Regions from separate parts of the Amedibacillus sp. YH-ame10 genome, predicted to be linked through region 1. Evidence: a T-box and tRNA genes for the amino acid it is inferred to sense, from the RefSeq annotation. Region 1 holds a T-box; the other holds one or more tRNA genes.
What was found. The T-box of region 1 lies ahead of tyrS (tyrosine--tRNA ligase). A T-box ahead of a tRNA ligase gene usually reads a tRNA of that ligase, here a tRNA-Tyr.
Positions count from the first base shown of each region.

Region 2: it has a tRNA-Tyr gene. The T-box ahead of tyrS (tyrosine--tRNA ligase) is inferred to sense a tRNA for this amino acid. The anticodon was not compared.

Region 1 covers NZ_JBSPFA010000027.1:19,694-32,195, reverse strand. Annotated here, with positions in the region: gene pepV (dipeptidase PepV) at 1-1,268, shown strand, start outside; gene trmB (tRNA (guanosine(46)-N7)-methyltransferase TrmB) at 1,278-1,931, shown strand; gene ACWG42_RS11580 (thioredoxin family protein) at 2,020-2,355, shown strand; gene ACWG42_RS11575 (internalin) at 2,361-3,086, shown strand; gene murC (UDP-N-acetylmuramate--L-alanine ligase) at 3,102-4,406, shown strand; gene ACWG42_RS11565 (histidine kinase) at 4,457-4,840, shown strand; gene ACWG42_RS11560 (hypothetical protein) at 4,844-5,395, shown strand; gene ACWG42_RS11555 (LacI family DNA-binding transcriptional regulator) at 5,402-6,397, shown strand; T-box leader at 6,432-6,629, shown strand; gene tyrS (tyrosine--tRNA ligase) at 6,667-7,899, shown strand; gene ACWG42_RS11545 (hypothetical protein) at 7,993-8,757, shown strand; gene ACWG42_RS11540 (dipicolinate synthase subunit B) at 8,747-9,325, shown strand; gene dapA (4-hydroxy-tetrahydrodipicolinate synthase) at 9,326-10,201, shown strand; gene ACWG42_RS11530 (sporulation protein Cse60) at 10,219-10,398, shown strand; gene ACWG42_RS11525 (DUF1540 domain-containing protein) at 10,440-10,604, shown strand; gene ACWG42_RS11520 (hypothetical protein) at 10,683-11,240, shown strand; gene ACWG42_RS11515 (oligosaccharide flippase family protein) at 11,250-12,502, shown strand, end outside.
Region 2 covers NZ_JBSPFA010000022.1:10,321-22,822, reverse strand. Annotated here, with positions in the region: gene ACWG42_RS10365 (Tex family protein) at 1-1,708, opposite strand, end outside; gene ACWG42_RS10360 (Smr/MutS family protein) at 1,751-1,984, opposite strand; gene ACWG42_RS10355 (pentapeptide repeat-containing protein) at 2,138-2,791, shown strand; gene pepT (peptidase T) at 2,838-4,058, opposite strand; gene ACWG42_RS10345 (DUF2383 domain-containing protein) at 4,117-4,563, opposite strand; gene ACWG42_RS10340 (RNA-guided endonuclease TnpB family protein) at 4,771-5,787, opposite strand; tRNA gene ACWG42_RS10335 (tRNA-Gly) at 6,241-6,314, opposite strand; tRNA gene ACWG42_RS10330 (tRNA-Lys) at 6,324-6,399, opposite strand; tRNA gene ACWG42_RS10325 (tRNA-Gln) at 6,424-6,499, opposite strand; tRNA gene ACWG42_RS10320 (tRNA-Tyr) at 6,515-6,598, opposite strand; tRNA gene ACWG42_RS10315 (tRNA-Thr) at 6,615-6,690, opposite strand; tRNA gene ACWG42_RS10310 (tRNA-Val) at 6,697-6,772, opposite strand; gene ACWG42_RS10305 (cyclic-di-AMP receptor) at 6,978-7,268, opposite strand; gene ACWG42_RS10300 (transglutaminase domain-containing protein) at 7,302-8,243, opposite strand; gene ACWG42_RS10295 (pentapeptide repeat-containing protein) at 8,294-9,103, opposite strand; gene ACWG42_RS10290 (sensor histidine kinase) at 9,142-10,413, opposite strand; gene ACWG42_RS10285 (response regulator transcription factor) at 10,400-11,080, opposite strand; gene ACWG42_RS10280 (ABC transporter ATP-binding protein) at 11,085-11,855, opposite strand; gene ACWG42_RS10275 (FtsX-like permease family protein) at 11,869-12,502, opposite strand, start outside.

The DNA.
Region 1 (12,502 bases):
AAGGATGTAGAGAAGCTTTAAATTATATGCTTTCACTTGGTGAAAGAGATGGTTTTGTTGTGCGTGATATTGATGGTTATGCTGGAGTCATTGAATATGGGGAAGGTGAAGAAAGTGTTGGGGTGTTAGCGCACCTTGATATTGTACCCATAGGAGATGGTTGGACAAGGGATCCTTTTGGTGGAGAAATTGAAAAAGGGTATATGTTTGGACGAGGTACTTTGGATGATAAAGGACCTGCTATGGCAGGTTTTTATGCATTGAAAATGCTTCGCGATCAACAAATAAAGCTAAATAAAAAAGTCATGTTGATATTGGGGTGTGATGAAGAAACTGGGATGGAGTGTATGGAGTACTATGTAAAACACGCACAAGTACCAACTCTTGGATTTACACCAGATGCGGATTTTCCAGTTATTTATGGAGAAAAAGGTGGTTTGCATGTACATTATCAAGGAAGTGCTGAAACTATAATTAAGGAAATGCATGCAGGAGAGCGACCTAATGTTGTGATTGGAAAAGCAAGCGCAATCTTGAAAAAGGAAGCGAGTGAATTGCTGGAACTGTTCGACTTCTATTTAAAGAGTCATGGGTTACAAGGGTATATGGAAACAGTGGATGGTGAAGTTGTTTGTCATATAGAGGGTGTTTCTGCTCATGGGGCAACTCCATATCTAGGCGTAAATGCAGCCCTTCACATATTGAATTTTGTTGGACATGCATATCAGGATACATTTGCGAAACATACCTATCAAATGTTGCATGATTGGATGGGGAAATCTTTAGGTATTGCGATGGATGGAGCATATATGGGGTTTTTAACCATGAATACTGGGGTTGTGAATATAAGTGATAAACAAAGTGAAATTATAGTGGATATACGTTATCCTAACGATGCGGATGTAGATGCGATAGAAGCAAGTATTGTACAACACGCAAAAGCTTTAAATTATCCATTGCAATTGGAAGTTTTACGTAAGGCAAACCCATTGTTTGTAGATCCAAATTCCCATTTGGTAACGACACTTTCTAGTGTGTATCGTAAATATAGTCATGATGACTTTACACCAAACATGACCATTGGTGGTGGAACGTATGCGAAGAAGTTTTCAAACTTCGTTGCATTTGGGCCTGAATTTCCGAACCAGAAAGTAGAAGAAGATATCTTTGTTGGTGCGTGTCATCAAAGAGATGAAGGAATCAAATTAGAAAATTTATATACAGCGGTTGCTATATATAGTGAATCTATAGAAAAATTAGCAGAATAGGAGTACATTATGAGAATGCGTAAATTGCCTTGGGCAGAAGATTTTTTAGAACAACAACCAGTCGTTGTTAAAGATGTAAAAGAAGCAGCGGGAACATGGAAAAAGAGATTACAACGAGATACATTGCATGTGGAGATAGGAACGGGTAAGGGTGATTACTGGATTGGTATGGCGCAACTATATCCGGATGCTGGTTGGATTGGTATTGAAAAGAACGTAAGTGTTGCGGCACTTGCTGTTCGTAAATACAGTAATCTTGAAGAAGCACCCGCACATATGTTGTATATCAATGATGACGCTGAAGATATCAAAGAATGGTTTGCGAAGGGAGAAGTGGATGTTATTCACTTGAACTTTTCGGATCCATGGCCTAAAAAACGTGCACATAAAAAAAGATTATCGAATCACGCATTTATTGAACAATACCACCATATCCTAATCGATGATGGGGAAATTCAAATGAAGACTGATAACGTATCTTTATTTGAATATTCTGTTTTGGAATTTCAGAATGAAGGATGGTTTTTACATGAATTTAGTGTAGATTATCGCAGAGTTGAACACAATGAAGATGTTATTACGGAATATGAGCATCGCTTTATGGAATTAGGTCAGCCTATCTATCGCGCGGTATGGAAGAAACAACCTTTGAAAAATAAGTAGATTTTATGAAAATAAAAAATAAATTTTCATAAAATGATGATATAATAGATATAAGATGATTTTGACCGAATAATAAAGGAGTTATTTCATGAAAGAGACAATGCAGGTAATCCATTCTTTAGAAGAATTTAAAGAGGCTTCTAGAAAGCCTCTGAGTGTTTTTGTTTTTTCTGCAAACTGGTGTCCAGATTGCAAGTTTATAGAACCATTTATACCGGAATTAATGAAGAAATACGATGCGTATGAATTCTATTATGTAGATCGTGATGATTGTTTGGAAGTATGTCAAGAATTAGGTGTTATGGGTATTCCTAGTTTTGTAGCATATGCAAACGGAGTAGAAATTGATCGTTTCGTTTCACGCTTTCGTAAGACGAGAGATGAAATTGACAGATTTTTGGAAACATTGCGAAAGGATAGGTGAGGAATATGTCAATTTGGAGAAAACTAGGATCTATGTTGTTTGAAGAAACAGATGCTGATATCATTGTAGAAGATGAATTAGAAGATATCTCATTATCTGAATATAAAGTAGAACAAGCAAAAAAAGAAGAAATCAAAGAAGAAAAGATTATCATAAAAGAAGAACCAAAGATTGTACAACCTGTGGTGGAACCTGTACAAGAGGAAGGTAAAAAATTTGTTAGTATTGAGATAACAGATGAAAAGCCAAAACAGAGCGTTACGACTACGCATTCTGTACAAACGAAACGTATGAATACAACGCCTGTACGAGAAGAAAAAGTAGAGTTTGAGTTTTCACCTGTGATTTCACCGATTTTCGGGTCGAAAGATGATGAAAAGAAACCAAAAGGAAAAGGGTCTTCTCTATCTATTACACTTCCAAAAGCGAAAAAAGCAAATCCTTTAGGAACTGTGATTTCACCGTATTATGGAATTAGTGAATTAGAAGAATTTGAGGCAGAGGCCCAAGAAACAATTGAGAAGAAAGAAAAGAGTAAAACGGAAGATATCTTATCCCCACAAGAAGATATAGAAACATATGTTGACGATGAAGATGTAAATAGTTTGTCTTTAGATGATTTAATTATGGACAATGACATAGATGAAGAGGAAGATGATATCATGCAAATTTCTTTGTTTGGTGAATCTACCCCAATACGTGATAGTGATGATGAAGCAGAAATTAAATAAAAAGAGGTGTTGGAAATGCATTATCATTTTATAGGAATCAAAGGATCAGGAATGGCATCACTTGCGACCATTGTTGCGGATCGTGGAGATGATGTAAGTGGTTCTGATATTGAAAAATATATTTTTACACAGAAACCATTAGAAGAAAGAAAGATTCCTATTACTAGTTTTTCAAAAGAAAATATACATGATCATGATGTTGTTATTATTGGGAATGCGTTTCATGAAGATAACCCAGAAGTTCAAGAAGCACTTGCCAATCCTAGTGTAACGACGTATTGGTATCATGAATTTTTAGGGAAATTAGTGGAAGAGTATACGTCTGTGTCAGTTGCAGGAACACATGGTAAAACAACAACAACAGGAATGGTTTCTCATGTAATGTCACTAGTTGCCCCTACGGGCTATTTGATTGGAGATGGAACAGGGGAAATGCCAGATGCTAGTAAATACTTCATAGTAGAATCATGTGAGTACCAACGCCATTTCTTAGCGTATAAGCCTGAATATGCAATTATTACGAACATTGAACTTGATCATGTGGATTATTATAAAGACATGGAAGATTATTGTGATGCATTTGAAACCTTTGCAAATCAAATAAAAAAAGGAGTAGTTATGTTTGGGGATGATGAAAGTGTAAGAAGTTTACATGTCACATCGAAACATTTATACTATGGGCTAATGGAACACAATGATGTGCAAGCAGTTCATGTTGTGCAAAATGAAGAAGGGATGTCCTTTGATGTTCTTTATAAAAAAATGCACTTTGGTAGTTTTAAACTTCCATTTGTTGGGAAACCTTTATTATGGAATAGTCTTGGTGTAATTGCACTTGGAATCATGGAAGGTTTAAGTGCAGAAATACTACAAGAAGGGTTACAGTCCTTTCCAGGTGTGAAACGTCGTTTCACAACAGAGGAACAAGGTGATAATGTGTATATTGATGATTATGCCCATCATCCAACGGCTGTAAAGTATATGATTGAAGCAGCAAAAATAAAATATCCTGGTAAGAAAGTGATTGCGGTTTTCAAGCCGGATCGCTTCTCACGTATCTTTTATTTTATGGATCGATTTGCGGAAGAATTGGATCAAGCAGATGAAGTCTACTTGTGTCATTTTCCAGAAAATGCAGCAAAAGAGGATGGCATTGATATTACCATTGAAGACTTAGCCAACAAGTGTAAACATGCGGTTGTCATCAAAGAAGATGAAGAAGCAGCGAAGATGTTAGCACAGCAAGGACCAGCGGTTTATCTGTTTATGAGTAGTAAAGATATCTATAAATTAAAAAATATTGTAAAGGGTTTTCATTAATTGTTGAAAAAAGTTACAAAGTAAGTTAAAATGATAAATGAGGTGTTTCTATGGGATTAGATCAATTATTTGAATTAACAAGTCAAGTGGCTTCTACAGCACTGCCAATACTGGGTGTTATAGTGCTCATATTTTTGGCAATTTTCGTTAAACATTTGATTTGTGTTATGAAAAGCGCAAATGAAGCGGTGATCAGTATGAAAAAAACATTGGATACAACCAATCGTCAGTTGGAAACACTGGATAAACCTTTGAATACGCTGAATGAACTAAGTGAAACGGTGGATTGTGTTCATGAAGCTAGCAAAACTGCTGTGCGTTCAACGATTGTGACTGTAATTGAAAATTTTTCTTCCATTAAAGATTGGGTAATGTCCGTTGTTAGTAAAGATAAGACAAATGGTAAAACCCCAGCTGATGAAGAAGGAGAGTAGCTTATGGAACCAAATGAATATGCGGAACAAGCAGAAAATTTAGAAAAAGAAGCGAAATTCACCATCATCTCTATGGATGATGATGACACAAGTGATAAGAAAAAAATATTAGATGATGCAAAAGAAGAAATTAACCGTCTATACCGAGAATTTCGCGAATGGCTAGCAGGGAGTATCAACTCTGAAGAAGTGAGTGAAAAACTAGAACGTTTAAAACAAGAAACTACGAATCTTATCAATCGTACAAAAGAAAGCGTACAAGCATTTCAAGAACGTGAGGATGTACTTGCGGGCAAAGAAAAAGCAAAAGAGTTTGGAAATAAACTCGTGGACACGTTGCAAGATGGAATCCATGAAGTGATGAAGAACGATACGGTTTCAAAAGTAGTGGATAGTGTGAATGATACCATTGATAATGTGCGTCATGATGAGCGTGTAGTAGATGGTGTAAAGAAGATGAAACAGGGAACGTTAAAAATTGCGGAGAGCGCTTTTAATGGGTTGAAACGTGTACTAAACACGGAGAATGATCACAATGATGATCAGAAGGGATAATGTATTATGAAAAGAATTACGATTTACGATGTAGCGAAAGAAGCTGATGTATCGCTGGCAACCGTATCCCGTGTTATCAACGGAAGTGAAGTTGTTCGTGAAGATACACGAGTGAAAGTGCAGGAAGCAATTGAAAAACTGGGTTATAAGCCAAATGCAATTGCACAGGGGCTTGCTTTACAAAAAACCACAACGATTGCGTTGATTGTACCAGAAGCTAGTTATTTCTACACTGGACAAATTATCAATGGGTTAATTGATGTAGCAAAAATTTATAAATATAACATTATGTTACACACAACTACAGAAGGTATTACAGAAATGAATGATATCATCGAAAATATCATCAAATCTCGTGTAGATGGTGTTGTGATTTTTAATGATAAATTGAACAAAGAAGAATTAAATCAATTAACACGCTATCAAGTACCAATCGTTGTGATTGGAAACCGTATGAGTGATGAAACTGTTGGTTCTGTTTATGTAGATTATGCAAAACTTGTATATGACTATGCAATGGGTTGTATCAAAGCAGGGAAAACAAATATTGCGTTGATTGAAGACCGTAAAAATCCTGCAATGATCAAACAGTTAAACGAAGGTTTACAAAAAGCATTTGCTGAGAATGGCTTGAAGTTTGAAAACTTCTTGGCAATTCCTAAAGAATATCGTTCTTCTTACTTATTCTTAAAAGAATATATGAAACAAGGAAAGAAACATGATGTTGTAATTACATATCGTGATTCTCAAGCAATGGCTGTTATGAATACTGCCAAAGAAGCAGGTATTAGTATTCCAGATGATATGGAACTTGTTTGTATCTTAGATAGTAAATACAATGCGATGGCGCGTCCTCAAATCTCAGGATTTAAAATCCCTGACTACGATTTAGGTGCTGTTGCGATGCGTTTATTGACGAAGATGTTGCATGAAGATAACGAAGTAACAGATAAAGAAATTGAGTTAAGTTACATTTATACACCTAGAAAATCTACAAAATAGTTGACAAGTATACGATTAAAATCTATACTATGAAATATTAGCGATGAAGAGAAAAGAACATGATGGAAATGCTTAGAGAGGCGATTGGTTGGTGAAAAATCGCAGATGAAAGTCATGCATACAACTCGGAGCTGCTTTATGCAAAGTAAAGCCGTGTCTCACGTTACGAGATTGAGTGCTCTATGAATTACATAGAGAACTAAGGTGGTACCACGTTTATGACGTCCTTGGATAAAAGGACGTTTTTTTATGAGAAAGGATATGAAATTATGAAATTATTTGATGAACTAAAATGGAGAGGACTTGTAAATGATGTAACGAGTCCTGCACTAGAAGAAAAACTAAATAATGGAGGGTTAACATTCTATATCGGAACTGACCCTACTGGAGATAGCTTGCATATTGGACATTATTCAAGTCTATTGTGTGCTCGCCGTTTAAAGGAACATGGACATCATCCAATTATGCTTGTTGGAGGTGCTACAGGGTTTATTGGAGATCCAAAAGCTACAGGCGAACGTAACATGTTGACAAAGGAAATTCTAGAACATAACTATGTTTGTTTAAGTAAGCAAATCAAAGAATTGTTTGGGTTTGAAATGGTAAACAATTTAGATTGGACAAAAGATATCACGATTATTGATTTCTTACGTGATTATGGAAAATACTTCAATGTAAGCTATATGATCAACAAAGATACAGTACGTCGTAGATTAGAATCTGGAATTAGTTATACAGAATTTTCATATATGATTTTACAATCTCTAGATTTCTTACACCTATTTGAAGATAAAGGTTGTACATTACAAATTGGTGGACAAGATCAATGGGGTAATATTACGAGCGGATTAGAATTGATTCGTAAAAAACATGGCGCAGATGTAGAGTGCTATGGTATGACGATGCCATTGATTACAAAAGCAGATGGTTCTAAGTTTGGGAAGAGTGAATCTGGAAATGTTTGGTTGGACAAAGAAAAAACATCTCCATATGAAATGTACCAATTCTTAGTGAATGCAGAAGATGAAAAAGTCATTGATTATCTAAAGAAGTTGACGTTCTTAAGCAAAGAAGAAATTGATGATCTTGAAGAGAAGGTAAACGTTGATGCCGGAAGAAGAGAAGCACAAAAAGCATTGGCAAAAGAAGTCGTTTCTTTCCTTCATGGAGAAGACGAGTACAACAAAGCCTTGAAAATTACAGAAGCATTATTTAGAGGGAATATCAAAGATTTAGAAAAAGATGAAGTAACGGATGCATTGAAAGGCTTTGAGAAAAGAAGCATAGATGATAATCTAATGTTAGTAGATGCATTGGTTGCGGCTGGAATTGCGAGCAGTAAGCGAGAAGCCAGAGAATGGATTACGCAAGGTTCTGTACAAATCAATGGTGATAAAGTTACAGATTGCGAATTTGTTGTATCAAAGGCAAATGCGATTTCAAATAGCGATACCTTAATTAAAAAAGGAAAACGTAATTATTTTGTAATTACACAAGCGTAGGGAAAGACAGAGTGGAGATTATCTACTCTGTTTTATTTTTGTTATCGCAAAACCTGTACAAACATCATAGTATAAATCAAAGGAGGGGACATTTTGAAGATTGCGGTGATTTGCAGTGATGATCGAATGATACAAATTTACGATAATTTATCAAAATCCTTTTGTGTAATGGATGTTTATAATGTGAATGATTTAGAGACGTGCAAAAGAGAAATTGATGTATTGGTGTTACCAGTAAAAGGCGTGGATAAAGAAGGGAAAATTGCTTGTATACGACAAAAAGATGAATTCTGGAGTGAATTAAAAGAAAGTATTCTTATTTTCTGTGGTTTGCGAAATGAATTTTTAGAGAAACTTCCATATCAAACATATTACTATATGGAAGATCAAGGAGTCATTCGTGATAATGCGATTTTAACAGCAGAGGGTGTCTTGAATGAACTCATTGGTTGTTGTGCTAGAAGCATTTATGATATACAAGTAGATGTGATTGGATATGGAAATTGTGGTAAAGTCATTTATGATATCCTTCATAATCTACACGTAAATACGCGCGTGATAAGAAGAACTTGCGAGAAGCAAGAAGATTTCATTGAAGTGAATGAGTATACAACATGTGGAGATGTTATCATTAATACTTCGATAGGGGATGTGTTAAATAGAGAGAGGATGCAACAATGGACCAAAAGACCAGTTATCATTGATATTGTTACTCCTGATGTGATCGATATGGATGCAGCTAGGGAATTGGGGATTTGTATTATCAAAGCTGGAAATCTACCTGGACGTTTTGCAAGTGTTACCGCTGGAAATATAATCGCTGAGTTTATAAGGGGGAAGTTAAGCAATGAAGGGTAAGCGGATTTTGTTTGGTATATGTGGCTCGTTTTGTAATCATCATGCAATACTGATAGAGCTAGAAAAGTTATGTGTGAACAATGATGTTGTTTGTGTGGTGAGTGAAAATGTATACTCTTGTTCTACTAGATTCTTTGAAAACATAGAATTTTTAAAGAGGGTAGAATCAATTACCAAGCATGATATTATTCATACGATTGTAGAAGCAGAAAAAGTTGGACCAAATAACGATATGGATATCATGGTTATTGCGCCTATGACTGCGACCGTTGCTGCAAAGCTTGCACATGGGATATACGATCATCCAGTGACTCTTGCGGCAAAAGCAATGATTCGTAATAAGAAGAATGTGGTGTTTGGTATTGCAAGTAACGATGGATTAGGAATAAGTGGTCCTAATGTTATGCGCTTATTAGCAACAAAAAATATCTATGCAATTCCATTTCGTCAAGATGCTCCATTTAAAAAAGAGCGAAGCATTGTTGCGGAATGGACATTATTGGAAAGTGCATTAGATGAAGCAATTGTTCATAAACAGATTCAACCAATTCTATTAGGAGGGAATTAGATGCAAGAGATTATGACTGCACTGATTACGCCGTTTAAGGAACATGATGAAATTGATTTTGATGCTTTGGGTTATTTGGTAGAAGAGCAGATAAGCCAAGGGTGTGATGGCTTAATTGTATGTGGAACAACAGCAGAAGTACCAACTCTTACAAGAACAGAGAAAGTACAAATTCTAGACTTTGTAATTGAACGTGCACAACATAGGGTTCCTATTTGGTATGGGTGTGGTTCTAATTGTACAAGATTAGCAATTGAAAATTGCTTGGAAGTAGAAAATCGAGATATTGCTGGAGTGTTGTTGGTTACGCCGTATTATAATCGACCAACCCAACAAGGCTTATATGAACACTTTAAGAAGATATCACAGTGTATTCATCATTCTATTATGTTGTATAACATTCCCTCTAGAACAGGCTGTACGCTGGAGTGTGATACTTTGTTGAGGTTATTGGATGAATGTCCAAACATTGTTGCGTTAAAACATGCATCAAAAGATCTTGATTTAGTAAAATGTGTAATGAAACAATATCCAAAGTTTCGTGTTTATAGTGGAGAGGACGGATATTTTGTGGAGTCTTTTGAAGCTGGTGCAATGGGAGTGGTTTCTGTAATGTCACATATGATTCTTCCACAGATGAAAAGCTTTATAGAAGGTGGATGTCAAGATGAGGAGCTAGGAAACATGTTATATGAGTGTGCAGAAAAAATATTCTGTGAAGCATCTCCTTCTCCAGTGAAATATATGTTATGTCGCAAAGGTGTTTGTAAGAATGTATTACGTTTACCAATGGTTCCAATAAGCTATGGAAAGGAATTCATGTTAGATGCGTGGATGGCAGAAAATGACACATTTTTACAGGGAGGAATGGTATAGTAAATTTGGTGATATAAATGCTTGCGGTGAAAGTGTTTGATGAAGAACATGAAGATGATCTAAGTGATGCAATCAATGAATTTTTAAGAGATAACGAAGATATCAATGTCTTGGATATCAAGTTTTCAAGTGCCATATGTGAAGGTGAAGAGGAACAGACCTATTGTTTTTCAGCGATGTTGATTTATTCTTCATAAGACAAGGAAATCCTCACATACTACGTATTGGAGGTGTTATCATGCAGAAGAAAACTGAAATTTTATGCAGTGTCGCAAATTGTGTTTATCACAAAGATGCACATTGTGAAGCTGAAACAATTTCCGTGGCATGTGATAATTGTGTAATACCAAATTCATGCTGCGAAACTGAATGCAATTCTTTCCGTAACAAAAACGAAAGATAGGGAACGGTCCTCACGGATCGTTTTATTTTTGATATCCTGTAACATGAAAATATGATATAATAATGCAGAGGTGATTTCATGCGCAAGCTTATCGTTTTATGGATTGCTATGATCATGCTAGTGAGTGGTTGCTCTAACACGAAAATAGATGATAAAGAAAACATGAAAAATTACGAAAATTTCATTGATACAGTAATGACCAATCAAGGGATCGAATCAAAAATCATTCCCTTTGACTATAAATTAAATGTATATAAACAAAAGGATAATTCCTATCAATATGAACTCTTAGTATCAAATCCAAGAAGTGCTATGTATAATGTTCAAGCGATTGCAGTTAATCCGGATGTAGATAGCAATACAAATGTACATCCTTGTTTAGGGTTATTAGGTGAAGATGCACAATTAGATTTTCATATGGTTCCATTTCAGTCGAATGCAGAAATGGGGTTTTATAAAGGATTTTCTTTAGAGGGTGTTAGTGATTCAGAACAATTTGAATTATATGTTATGGTTACATGGAAAGATTCCGCTTTAGTAAATGATCATCGTGTGTTTTTTAATGTGAGCTTTGTTCAAGAAGCTGATGATAATGAAAATGGTGCGAAGGAAACTGCAGAAACAAATAATGAGTGAGGCTAAAATATGAGTGAAACAAAGAATATGTCAAAACGCAAGCAATCAATGTTGCTTGGAGGTTTGATATCCAGTGCTGGTATTTTTATATCGAAATTTCTAGGTTTGATTTATGTCATTCCTTTTAATTATATTTTACAAACAAATGAAAATCAGAGTTATTATTATACGACTTATAATATTTATTCTTATATCTTAACGATTGCGACTGCGGGATTACCATTTGCGATAGCTACTTTAATTGCGAAATATAGTAGTCGAGGTGATTATAAAACTTGTCTGTTAGTAAAAAAGATTTCATTTATAACGATGGCAGCGTTTGGATTTGTTTGTATGTTATGCATGATGCTAGGTTCTGGTATGATTGCGAAAGTAACTTGTCCTGAAGATTTAGATGTGAACATTATGAAGAATGTAATTATCATCATTTCTTTGGCTGTCTTTATCATCCCAGTGTTAAGTTCACTTCGTGGGTTTTATCAAGGCTTAAAAGAACTTCAAATTTATTCTATGTCTCAGGTATTAGAACAATTGGTACGTATTATCTTTTTGTTAACCTTTGGGGCGTTGATTGTTTATGTGTTCAATCAAGATGCTGTATGGGCCTTATACTTTAGTGTATTTGCGGCTAGTGTATCGGGATTTTTAACCATTTTCTATATTCGATGGAAAGGAAATCATCGTCTGATTGAAGTGAAAGAATTGGCAAGAACGCAAGAGTTAAAACCAGCTAAAGATGCGAACGTTGTATTTAAGGAATTATTGTTTGTAGCGATACCGTTTTTGTTAATTTCTATTTTTGGGTATTGTGATGCGATTGTAAATCAAATGGATTTAAAGCCTGGTCTTGCGGCGTTTGGAGAGATGGCATATACGGCAGAAGTAAATACTTCTGTATTTGGAAGGGCAACAAAAATTATTGCGATTCCAATGGTATTGGCACCAGGGTTTTCTGCGGCGATTATACCATATATCACTTCTGCGTTGGAACATAAAAATATGAAACTTGTACGTAAGAATATAACAGAATGTATCGAATCTGTATTATACATTGCGATTCCAGTTTGTTTTGCTTTATTTGTATTTGCGAAACCGATTATGTTTGTATTGTTTCCACATGTAGACAATGCGCAGCTTGCACTGGATACCTTTACGATGAAATGGTATGCGTTGGAAGCACTTTGTGCTACGGTATGCCCAGTGTTTTCATCCATTGTAATGGCGATTGGATACCGTAAGAAAATCGTAATCAATACGATGTT
Region 2 (12,502 bases), on a different contig from region 1:
TCTTTAGGACTTCCTTTGCTAGGGCATAAGATTCGGGGTGAATAGAGGTACGGTCAAGTATTTCTTTTCCATCTTCTATACGCAAGAATCCTGCAGATTGTTCAAACGACTTCGCTCCGATTTTTGGAATTTTTTTAAGCTCTGTACGACTGTGAATATCACCATGTTCATTTCGATAGGTTACAATCGCTTTTGCTGTGGACGCATTTAAGCCTGAGATGTTTTTCAACAGTTCTGCAGATGCAGTATTTACATTTACACCAACGCGATTCACTGCTTTTGATACAACAAAGTCCAAACGATCTTTCAATCGAGCTGTAGGTAAATCATGTTGATACTGTCCAACACCAATGGATTGTGGATCAATCTTAATCAATTCACTCAATGGGTCAATGATTCTACGCGCAATCGAAATTGCAGAACGTTGTTCAACATGCAAATCAGGAAATTCTTCACGAGCTAATTTACTAGCAGAATATACAGAAGCGCCTGCCTCTGAAACAATGGTATAGGCAACATTCAAATGAAATTCTTTGATCAAATTTGCCACAAATGCTTCACTTTCTCGAGATGCTGTACCATTTCCAATCGCAATGATATCAATTGGATATTTTTTCAACAATGCCAACATCGTTTTCTTTGCTTCCTCAATTTTCGCATTAGGAGGCGTTGGATATACGATGCTAATCTCTAACATTTTTCCATTCTTATCAATGACCGCAAGCTTACAACCTGTACGAAATGCTGGGTCAAAACCAAGTACCATCTTATTTTTCATTGGTGGTTGTAACAATAATCTTTCAAGATTTAAAGAGAATACTTCAATGGATTGTTCATGCGCCCTCTCGCTTAGTTCGTTACGAATTTCACGTTCTACGCTTGGAAACGCAAGACGTTTTAATCCATCACAAACAGCTTCTTGTAAGATTTCATTTACAGAACTTTGGCGATTTTTTGTAAAGCGACGTGTTGTCCAATTCATGATATATTCTTCATCGAAGTCAATGGACACACTGATTACTTTTTCTTTTTCGCCTCGATCAATTGCCATGATGCGATGGCTTGCTAACGTTGAAAGTCGTTCATTGTAATCATAATACATTTTATAAACTTTCTTTTCATCTTCATGTTTTTTCTTTTCTTTGGTAACAATCTTTCCATAACGTTCCATACTGGAGCGAATACGCTGACGAACACTGGCATCATCACTCGCCATTTCCGCAATGATATCCTTAGCGCCTTGCAGTGCTTCTTCTACACTGCTTACCTTATCACTTACATAATTTTGCGCTTCTTTCATCACATCGCCATTTGGTAGTTTTAAAATCCAATCTGCCAAAGGCTGTAACCCTTTCGCAACCGCATCCGTAGCTCTAGTCTTACGTTTTTGTTGATAAGGACGATAGATATCATCAACTTGTGATAGTTTTTCGCACTGTAATACATCTTGTTTGATTTCCTCTGTTAGTTTTCCTTGTTGTTCAATTAAACGAAGTACATCTTCTTTACGCTTTTCAAGATTAACCTGATATTCATAACGCTCTTGAATAACTCGAATTTGTTCCTCATCAAGTCCTTTCGTAACTTCTTTACGATAACGTGCAATAAAAGGAACCGTATTCCCTTCTTGTAATAAAGATAATGTATTTTTGATTTGTTCTGTAGTAATACCCAACTGTTTAGCAATTGGCTCTATGATATGTTCCATAACGATACCTCTTTCTTTTCCTTATGTAAGTTTTAATTTCCATTATTTATCCTTTAAAACTAAAATCGTTTCTCCTGGATTCATACTCATCATTTTACGCAAAACGCGTGGATGGTGGTATTGCTTCCTAATAAAAGTTTGTAAAGCTGTTCCTCCGCGATACCCATGAACAACACTCACTTCATGGATACCTTTAGGTAATGTAGCTAGATAATGATCTATCATTGCACTTGCTTCAAGAACACGCATACCATGAATATCAATTTCATTCAACATTTGATATCCCTTCTTTCAATGCATTTATTATAGAATTTTAACTCGTTGAAAACAAGACTTCACAAATCTTAAAGTTTATGCTTGTAGATTTTCTCTATCATTTCCAAGAACAATGCGTTACAATATTACTTACAAATAGAATGAGGTACCTATATGCTAAAAATTGATGCAGTAAAAATCCGTCCAGATTATGAAGTTGAATCTTCTTTAGAAGCTTGTACAGCAGATGATGTATATGTCGAAGGAAAGTTATTTAAAGATAGTTGCATTTCTTCGCTAGAGATCCCTTCCCTCCACTTAGATGGATGTCAGTTTCAAAATGTAGCGTTCGAAGATTGTAATTTTGACCATGTCGACATGATTGACGTCGTATTTGAGAACTGCGAAATGAGTAATGTTCATTTCACTATGGGCGCAATACATCGTTGTGAATTTAAGAATTGTCGTTGTATGGGGATTGATTTTTCGGACTGCCTACTCAATAACGTGAGAATGAAAGACTTAAAAGCACGTTATGCGAATATGTCAGGCTCAAAATTCAAACAAGTTATCTTCGATAATTGTGATTTCAACGATGGTAGTTTCATTATGTGCGAGTACAAGAAAACTATCTATGATCATTGCAACTTAAGTAAATGTGAATTTCATAATACTTCTTTGAACGGAATTGATCTTTCTACAAGTAATATTGAAGGCATCAGTTTGACGATGGAACATATGAAAGGTGTTATTTTAAATAGTGAACAAGCACTGCAATTGATTGGCCTACTTGGTGTTGTTATAAAAGATGAATTTGATTCAGAATAAGAAAAGATACCAGAATGTGAATACTACCACATCCTATGGTATCTTTTTATTGATAGGTAGACGCGTTTTCTATAATTTTCAATAAAAGTTCTACACTTTGTTCCATTTCATCAATACAAGCATACTCATATTTCCCATGATAATTGTAGCCACCAGTTCCTAAATTCGGGCATGGAAGTCCTTCAAAGGTTAAACGAGCACCATCCGTTCCTCCACGAATAGCTTGAGAATATGGCTCTATTCCAAGCTGTTTCATAGATGTCTTAACCAAATCTACAATACGCATATCTTTCTCAATGATTGTTCGCATATTCGCATAGCTATCCTCTAACTTTATCCGTATTGTGTTAGCGGGATACTTTTTATTCAAAAACTGCGCAACATCTAAGAATGTCTTTTTCTGTTGTTCAAAAAGCTGCTCATCATGGTTTCGAATGATATAAGATAAGGATGCATGTTCACATTCTCCTTGCATATCACATAAGTGGTGAAAACCTTCATACCCTTGTGTATAAGCTGGATTTTGTTGCACTGGCAACATCGAATGAAATTCCATCGCCACTAAAGATGCATTGATCATTTTATCTTTTGCATCACCAGGATGAATACTATTTCCTTGGATTTCTACATGTGCACTTGCTGCATTGAAGCATTCATAATCGACACAATCCACACTTCCACCATCCACAGTATACGCAAAATCCGCATCGAATTTCTTGATATCAAAATGTTCTGTACCTCTACCTACTTCTTCATCAGGAGTAAAAGCGATACGTATGTCTCCATGTGCCTTATCTTCCTTCAACAATCGCTCCAGCATCGTCATAATTTCCGCAATACCTGCTTTATCATCAGCACCTAACAACGTAGTACCGTCTGTAACAATCAGTCTTTTTCCTTTTTTTGTAGAAAGATTACTAAATTCTTGTGGTCCCATAGATATTTTAAGTTCTTTGCTTAACACAATATCATTACCATCATAATTCTCGATGACTCTTGCCTTTACATCTTTACCTAACATATCAGGAGATGTATCCATATGGGCAATGAAACCAATTTTAGGCAATCCTTGTGTATTCGCAGATACAGATGCATACACAATACCATACTCATCTAAATGCGCATTTTCAATACCTAATTGATGAAGTTCATTTACTAAAAACTTCCCTAACTCCAGTTGTTTCAAAGTGCTAGGAGTTGTTGATGAGTTTTCATCAGATTGTGTATCAAATGTTACATATTTTAAAAATCGTTCTTGTACGTTCATAATTATCGACCTTCCTTATACACGATTATACAATGAATTCAGAAAAGTCTCTACTATCTTACCTATATTCGATACTAAATTTATGCAACATATGGTAGGTGCTACTATAGTCATCCATCATAATACGTATGGTTTTCTCCATATCCTCTTTCAATGTGAAATGCTTTTCATCGAAATCCTTGATCGCCTTGATTGCCATTTCCATTGCCTTCACCGCTTCATCGAGTATCTCTTTATCATTGGATAATGCCATGTTTTTCACGGATTGCATAAAATCCGCAATTGTGCCCTTTACACCAGCACTATCTTGTGGATCGCCATGTTCTGAAATCACAAGCGCTGTTAAGGCTCTTTCATGTGTATGCAAATTATCCAAAATTTGATTAAATACATCTCTCAATTCTTTACTTTTCAGTTTTTCTTTTAAATCTTGAAATACATATGCTCCCATATGAGAGCCTTTCAACAGTTGATTTATCTCTTCTACCAAATTATTTTGTTCCATAATTATCACCTCATAAATAGTATGTTGATTAATTTCGTTCTCATTCTAAAGAATTAAAAACCCACACAAAAAGTTAGCTACGCTTTTCGTGCAGGCTGAGGTTCGAACCGTATGGCAGGATTTCGTTTTTTCAAACAATAGGATGCGCCTTCATCCATCCTACAGCTGTATCCCTTAAGAATACTGTAGGCCAAGCTAAAAAACAGCTCAAAGTGCGTTCAATATATTGATTGCCGCAACAATATCTCTGTGATTGTGATAGCCACAACTACATATGTATTTCCTATCCTTCGCATGATTCAGCTGTCCACAAGAAGGACAAATCTGAGAGGTGTGGTATGGATTGATATATTTTACTTTTATGCCATTTAAACTCGCCTTGTATGCGATATACTCTTGAAGACGACGATATGACCAAAGATAAATATTAGGCGTGCCTGATACTTTAAATTTCTGATTGATTGCAGTAAGATTTTCTAACTTGATAACTCCAATATCGTTTTCTATTGCATATGCAATGATTTCGCTAGATATATGGTGGTCGAAGTTATTCAAAATGTGACTCAATTTATGCTCATATCTTTTCAGTTTTCCAAACTGCTTACCTCTTTGCATTGCTTTTATATGAGCACAATATCGCCTTTGTTCAAAGCGGATTTGTCTACCGTTTCCAAAGAATCGATACTGTGTTTGCGATATAGCACATACTGCAGGGACTTTGATGCCAATATCTACTCCCATACAACGCTCACTTTTCGTAGGCTCTGGTTCGTAACAAACATATATAAGCGCATGCCATCCAGATTTTCTTTTGATCAGCTTCATATTCATCAACTTACCTTCTTTGATTCTTTTCAAGGTATGTGCATTGAGATAGTATGGCACCAAAAGTTTATCACGATGGAAATCTAAACCAAGCTCTAATTTTAAATCATCATCTATTGTATATGAGGAATTACTCCAATAACTTGAAAATCCATATGTAAAGCGTTTCTTTTGTATATCTGCTAAATACATTTCTTTTGCTGTCGCAAGAACTAAATGCTTGCTATTATAAGAAATCGATTTATTGAAGTAACGATATGGATATTCAAATACTTTTCCCCGTTGTTTAAACAAATCACAAATTCTCACTACTTCCTTTTTGAAACCTTGTTCATACGTTAACAAATACTTCTCTAATGTAGCATCTACTTGTAAATATAACTTCAAACACAAATACATAAAAGTCCTCCTTTTTATCCCTTACACTATTTATATACGAGAAAAAAAGTTGAAAATCCTAAATAATTTTGAAAAAAATTAAAAAAGTTGAAATTTCTCCTTAATTTGGCGTAGAAGATAAATCACCTATACCAAAACAACCTCATAAGATTCTTCCTTTTTATCTCTTATACTATTTATATACGAAATCAAAAATGAAAAATCCTAAATTATTTTAAAAAATTGTGAATTTTTAAAGTTCTTCGAAAATGTAGGGTCGGGAAGCACGTGTCCTCCACAATTTAAAAAGAGCGATTTTTTTTGGGGAGCCAAGCGCACAAGCATTCCACTCAGCCATATAAAGCATTACCCCAGCCAGCCTTAAATCTGACTTTCATGTTTAATCGCCACGAGAACACCAGCCTCGCGCAAAAAAAGATAGACCATCATATGATCTATCTTAGGTTCGCTATATGGAGCGGGTGATGAGAATCGAACTCACGTAGTCAGCTTGGAAGGCTGAAGTTCTACCATTGAACTACACCCGCAACAATAAATGGTGACCCGTGGGCGATTCGAACGCCCGACCCTCTGATTAAAAGTCAGATGCTCTACCAACTGAGCTAACGGGTCATTTATAGTTGCGAAAATAAATATTGGCTGGGGTAACTGGATTCGAACCAGTGGAATGCCAGAGTCAAAGTCTGGTGCCTTACCGCTTGGCTATACCCCAATAAAAAATTTAAGATGGTGGGGAGGGACGGATTCGAACCGCCGAACCGTAAGGAACTGAGTTACAGTCAGCCGCGTTTAGCCACTTCGCTACCTCCCCAGCTCTTTTTAAATAATGGTGCCGACTATAGGAATTGAACCCACAACCTACTGATTACAAGTCAGTTGCTCTACCAATTGAGCTAAGTCGGCACATCATGGTGGAGGTTGAGGGACTCGAACCCCCGACCCTCTGCTTGTAAGGCAGACGCTCTCCCAACTGAGCTAAACCTCCACGATTTTATCGGTGCAGCCACTTCCCTTTGGGGAACAGCGCTCATATATAATACCATCTGAACTTTCTTCTGTCAATATTTTTTTAGCTTTTTTTATAAATTTATATTTGGCTTAAAAAAACATCAAATAAACCGATAAATACAGGCTTTTCTTCCAATCAAAAATCATGCTGAAATTTTTATTTTAAAAATATTACTAAGAAATTATTCAACAATTCCCTTATGAATTTTAACATAGTCATCTATGTTAAGTACATGAATCATTACTTCATTGCGGTAATCAAAATCATCAGAGTTAATTTGTCCTTTTTTCTTGACTAAATTCGTAACTTTCTCAACTTCTTCTTCCTTAACTCCTAACAACAACACAGTATGTCCATATTGCAAAAAATCTCCACTACTCCCAATATTTGTAGCATAATAATTGTTATCTACCAATATAGAGGTAATTTCATCTGCATACTCGTCACCAGCTACTAACATTATCAATTTCATCAAATCACCTCGTTTATAATGATACCATAATACTCAACGAAATACTTCCTCGTTTTTGTTAAAATAACTTTTTGCGACATCTAAAAAATAGTCACTAGATTTATCTTCATCAAAAATGTGTTTCCCATCTCTCATAAACTCATTTATAGAAACATTCAGATAAAGTTCTTCTGCATGATTGGGTTTATCAGGAACTGGATCATCCCATGTTACATCTATATATCTCCACCCTGCATTACCATATACTAAATTCCATCCATGATTCATTGTATCACTAGATACATAGATAGCCGGTATATCCGCAAGTCGTGCTAACATCATAAATGCTCTACTATAGCCAGAGCACACTGCATTCTTATCAACTAAGGCTCCAGCTGCTTTAAATACATTTGGATATTTGGAATTGTTCCCTTCACCAATTTCACTATATATGGTCGTTTTAATTAGATAATCATGGATTGCTTTTATTTTCTGATCTGCGTCCATATCCGGAGTGATTATTTCACTATACACTTGTTTTGCAGATTGTTTTGCTTGTTGGTATCTTTCATCTAGATTTATTATTTCCACTTCATTAGAGCGATAAATTAGCTTTCCTTGATGATTTTCATAATCTGTCGTAGATAATTGTAAAGAAATATCATAGGGTTCAATATAACTTAAATAATTTGCAGTCTTATCCATATCCATTTTATCTGGCGCTTGATATGAAATTTTTGATACACCTTTATTGATATTGTATTCAAGTATCCTCGCTAGCTCAAATTCGTCTTCTACATAATAGACTATATCACTCTCTTCATATTCACTCTTTTCAATAGTTTTTATCTCTTGATCTGCTAATGAATAGCTGGATTTATCTACTTTTTGTGATGTTACCTTTTGTTCGCTAACTTTATATTCACGGACTTTACAACCTGTTATCATTGTTAAACTTACAATCACAACACATATCATAGATGTTTTTAAACGCATGATCATCCCTCCACTCGTAATAGTTTATGCTCTTCTTATCATCTTATATCCTATCGATTCCAATGCTTAGGAAATTGGAGGTATCTAGGAAGCTTTGTAGAGCTATCACCGATACATGAGTTAATCTGCATTTGAGTCAGAAACAGACTTTCGCTTAGGTCACTACCCTTAAAATTAGCATCCCTTATATCTGCTCCAAGGAAATTAATATCACGTAAATTACATTTCTCAAAATTGGTTGCCATCAAATATGCCATAGTGAAATCCATGCCTGCTGTAGCTATTTCACGCATATCTTTACCCACATAATCTTTTTTCTTGCTAAAGTGCGTTCTGTTTTTATGGAAATACTCTCTCGTAAATTCTTTTAGAACAACATTGGCAGATGATTGATAATTCTCCACATCAAAATTATTGAAATTATCTTTTTCATTAAAATCAATGTTCTCATATGTATTCAATAATTGCAAAACTCTATCTCGTAACTGTTGGACCTCAGTTTTATCATATACTTCTAATAAGTACCAAATCACTTGATGAAGTCTCATAACCTTATAAAACGTTTGATAAATTTCATTGGAATCAATTTTATGATTTTTCCAAGTCTGATCTTCAAAAATTTGTGATGTTTTTTGACCTGCACCACAACAATCAAATGATATGCACCCTTTTCGTTTATCTGACACCAAAGTTTCATGTTTGATACATTTGAAATTATCATCTAAATTCACACAAGGTACTCCTGCCTGTTTATCTTGTGGAAACCCGTCTGACTTTGCACAATAAAACGCCACGCAACACAGTCCGCAGCATTTTTCGCAATCAATTCTCAATCGTTTTCTTATGTTTTCTGTATTCATGATACCTCACACTTATAGCTTTAGTGTAACATCTATCATCAACGAAATACAAGTACAAATGACATTCCTTCTATCTCTTGTTGCGCAAATATAGAGCCATTCATCTTCCTCATCAATTCTTTGCATATATACAATCCAAGTCCACTTCCCGATTTCCCATCTATATTTGAGCCACGATAAAAACTATCAAACAAATGATTGAATTCATTATCTGATACGCAATTCCCTGTGTTGTAAACTTTGATTAACTGACAATAGTCTTCCTCATAGAAATCAATTTCAATCAATCTTCCATCTCCGTATTTAAATGCATTCTCAAACAAATTCTCGAACACTTCTTGTGCACGATGAATATCCCCATTCAACAAACGATTCTTATAAGGATTTACATGTAATGTAATATTTCGTAATACGCATTGCTCTTCATAGATTGTAACTACATTTTTTATTAAATCAGCTAGATAAAAATCTGTATTTTCTATCGTAAAATCGATTATATCTTCCTTTGAAGATTTTATAATTTGCTCAACATATCTATCGATTTCTTCACTCTTTGATTGAATTTGATGGATGGCATGTTTTCGAGTTTTCTCATCCTCATACAGGTTTTCGTCCAAAGCTTTCCCATATAGCTTTATCAAGTTTAATGGAGTCTTTATGTCATGTGATAAAGAAAGAAGCATTTGTTTCTTTTCTTTCAACACATCATACTGTCGATTTTTTGATGTATCTAACGTGTCTTTAAGTTGACTCATCCCCCATAGAAATTTTTGAAAATATCTACTTTTTTCTATCTTTATATCCCCTTTAAAATGTCCATATGCTAATTTCTCTGGCAAATCACTTAGTTGGTGAAAAGGACGAACTATGAATTTACGAATGTAAAGCATAATACATAATATGAAGATGAACAAAGACAATAGACATCCCTCGACCAAGACAAGTATATTTTTTTCATTATATCTAGGAAGTTGATATGTGAATTTTAAATAACCTTTTAACTGATTATCCTCAAGCCATGGTTTTATCATCACATTGAGGCTACTTTCTTCTTGATAAAACTCACTAATTACAGTTGCATTATTTTCAAAATCACTTAAAAAGTCTACATTTTTAACATACGTAAACTTTTCTATTTGTAAATTTTTTAATGATTCCTTATCCTTTAATTGTTTTAATATACGATTTATTTCAATTCGATATTGATTTTGACTATCATGCTCCATTTTCACTAAAGAAGCTCCTGCAAATATTGATAATCCAAAGTACAATAGAATCACTATGATAATCATTTGATTATACTTCTTCATAGCGATATCCTATCCCCCATATAGTTTGAATACGTTTTGGGTTGCGAGGATCATCCTCTATTTTTGAACGCAGCATTTTGATATGCACCGTTAATGTTTGATTTTCGCTGAAACTATCAAATCCCCAAATCTGATTAAATATGTATTCCTTTTGTAAAGATTTTCCTGTATTTTTCACAAGTAACATAAGCAATTCATACTCTTTTACATTAAGTTCAAGTTCTTTGTCATGAAGGAAAACACGATGAGCTTCTTCATGAATACAAATTGCGCCAGAATATAACAAATCACTCTGTATTTGTTTCGTATAAAACCGCTGCATTAAAACACGTATCTTTGCACAAAGGATATCTATATCAACTGGTTTTTCTAAATAATCGTCAGCACCTAATTCAAATCCCATCAATTGATCACTTTTATTTGATTTCGCACTGATAATGATAATTGGTATATTTTGTTGTTTTCGTACCTCTTTACAAACAGCAAAACCATCCATTTCTGGTAACATGATATCCAACAAAAGTAGTTTTGTAGTATGTTCATTGAGCCAAAGAATAGCTTCTTCGCCACTGGTCGCGTGGTATAGCGAAAAACCTTCCTTGTTTAGAAAGGCTTTCATTAATTCTGCTAATTCTTTATTATCTTCAATCAGTAAGATATCTTTCATTTTGCTACCATCCAAGTTTTATCAACCACTCATTCAGCATTCGCTCTCTTGCATATAAATCTTGCGCAGTACTCCATTTTCCAAGGGAGATTTCATCACGAATATCTCCATCTTCAATATAGAGAACTCGCTCACATTTGGACGCAACTTTCATATCATGCGTAACAAGCATAATACTAGTTCCATCTTCATTGATACGATTCAACTCTTCCATAACCTCTAATGAGTTTTGTTTATTCAAAGCCCCTGTAGGTTCATCCGCAAATACAATCTTAGGGTTATTGATTAAACTTCGGCATATACATGCACGTTGTAATTGCCCACCAGAAACTTCATTTACCCCATTATGGGCTACTTCATTGATACCAAGTTTACTCATAAGTAGCTGTGCCCGCTCTTTGATTTCTTTTCTTCCCTGTGCATTTTTCCCTTCTTTACTCTGATATGCTGGTAATACAATATTATCATAGATAGAAAGATTTTTCAGCATATACATTTGTTGAAAAACAAATCCCATCTCTTGTAAACGAAGATCACTCATTTCGTTTGATTTCAAAGATGTGAGTTCCTTCCCGAAAAAGTCAACATTTCCTGCTGTTGCCTGATCCATCCCACTTACAGTATACAATAATGTCGTCTTCCCAGATCCTGAAGGTCCCATAATAGCGACCATTTCCCCATTTTGTATTTCAAAATTCACGTTACGTAGCACATTGTTTTGTCGTTTATTTACTATATATGTTTTACATAGATTCGTTATCTTTAATGTTTGCATTTTGATTCTCCTCCTATTCAAGATTATTCATTTCACGAATATCTACTCGTTTAACACCATGAACTGCCAATAATGTCGCAATCATAACACCCGCTAATAAAATCCCAGGATACACAACATATACTTGTAAAAAGTCAATTTGTATATCTACTTCTGCACCCATAATAGCAAAGATAGGTTTTAATAGATATTGGTTACTCAATAAACTTAAAGGCACCAAAATCAGGAAGGAAGCCAATACTACCAAAGTCATTCTACCTACTTGCCAATTGCAAATGGAACGATAGCGGAATCCAACACTTTTCATCATCGCGATTTCCCCTTTTTCTCTAGTAATAAATAACTTTTCCATCAACAATGTAATCAACATAATCACCAAGCATAGCATCGCAGTCATTGGAACCACAAGTTGTCCTAAAATATCTTGTATTCCTCCCACATTTTGATTTACCAACTCTTGTCCTGTTAACCACTCATAATTTGGAAAGTCTACACTCAATTTCTTCGCAAGTTCTTCTTGAGATAAATCACTATCCAAATGAACCATCACACTCCAATAATCAAACATAATTTCTTCGCTTGTATCCACAAGTGGGTTCAAACGTGCACTCATTCCTAGTTGCATATAATCAGTATAAGAACCTGTG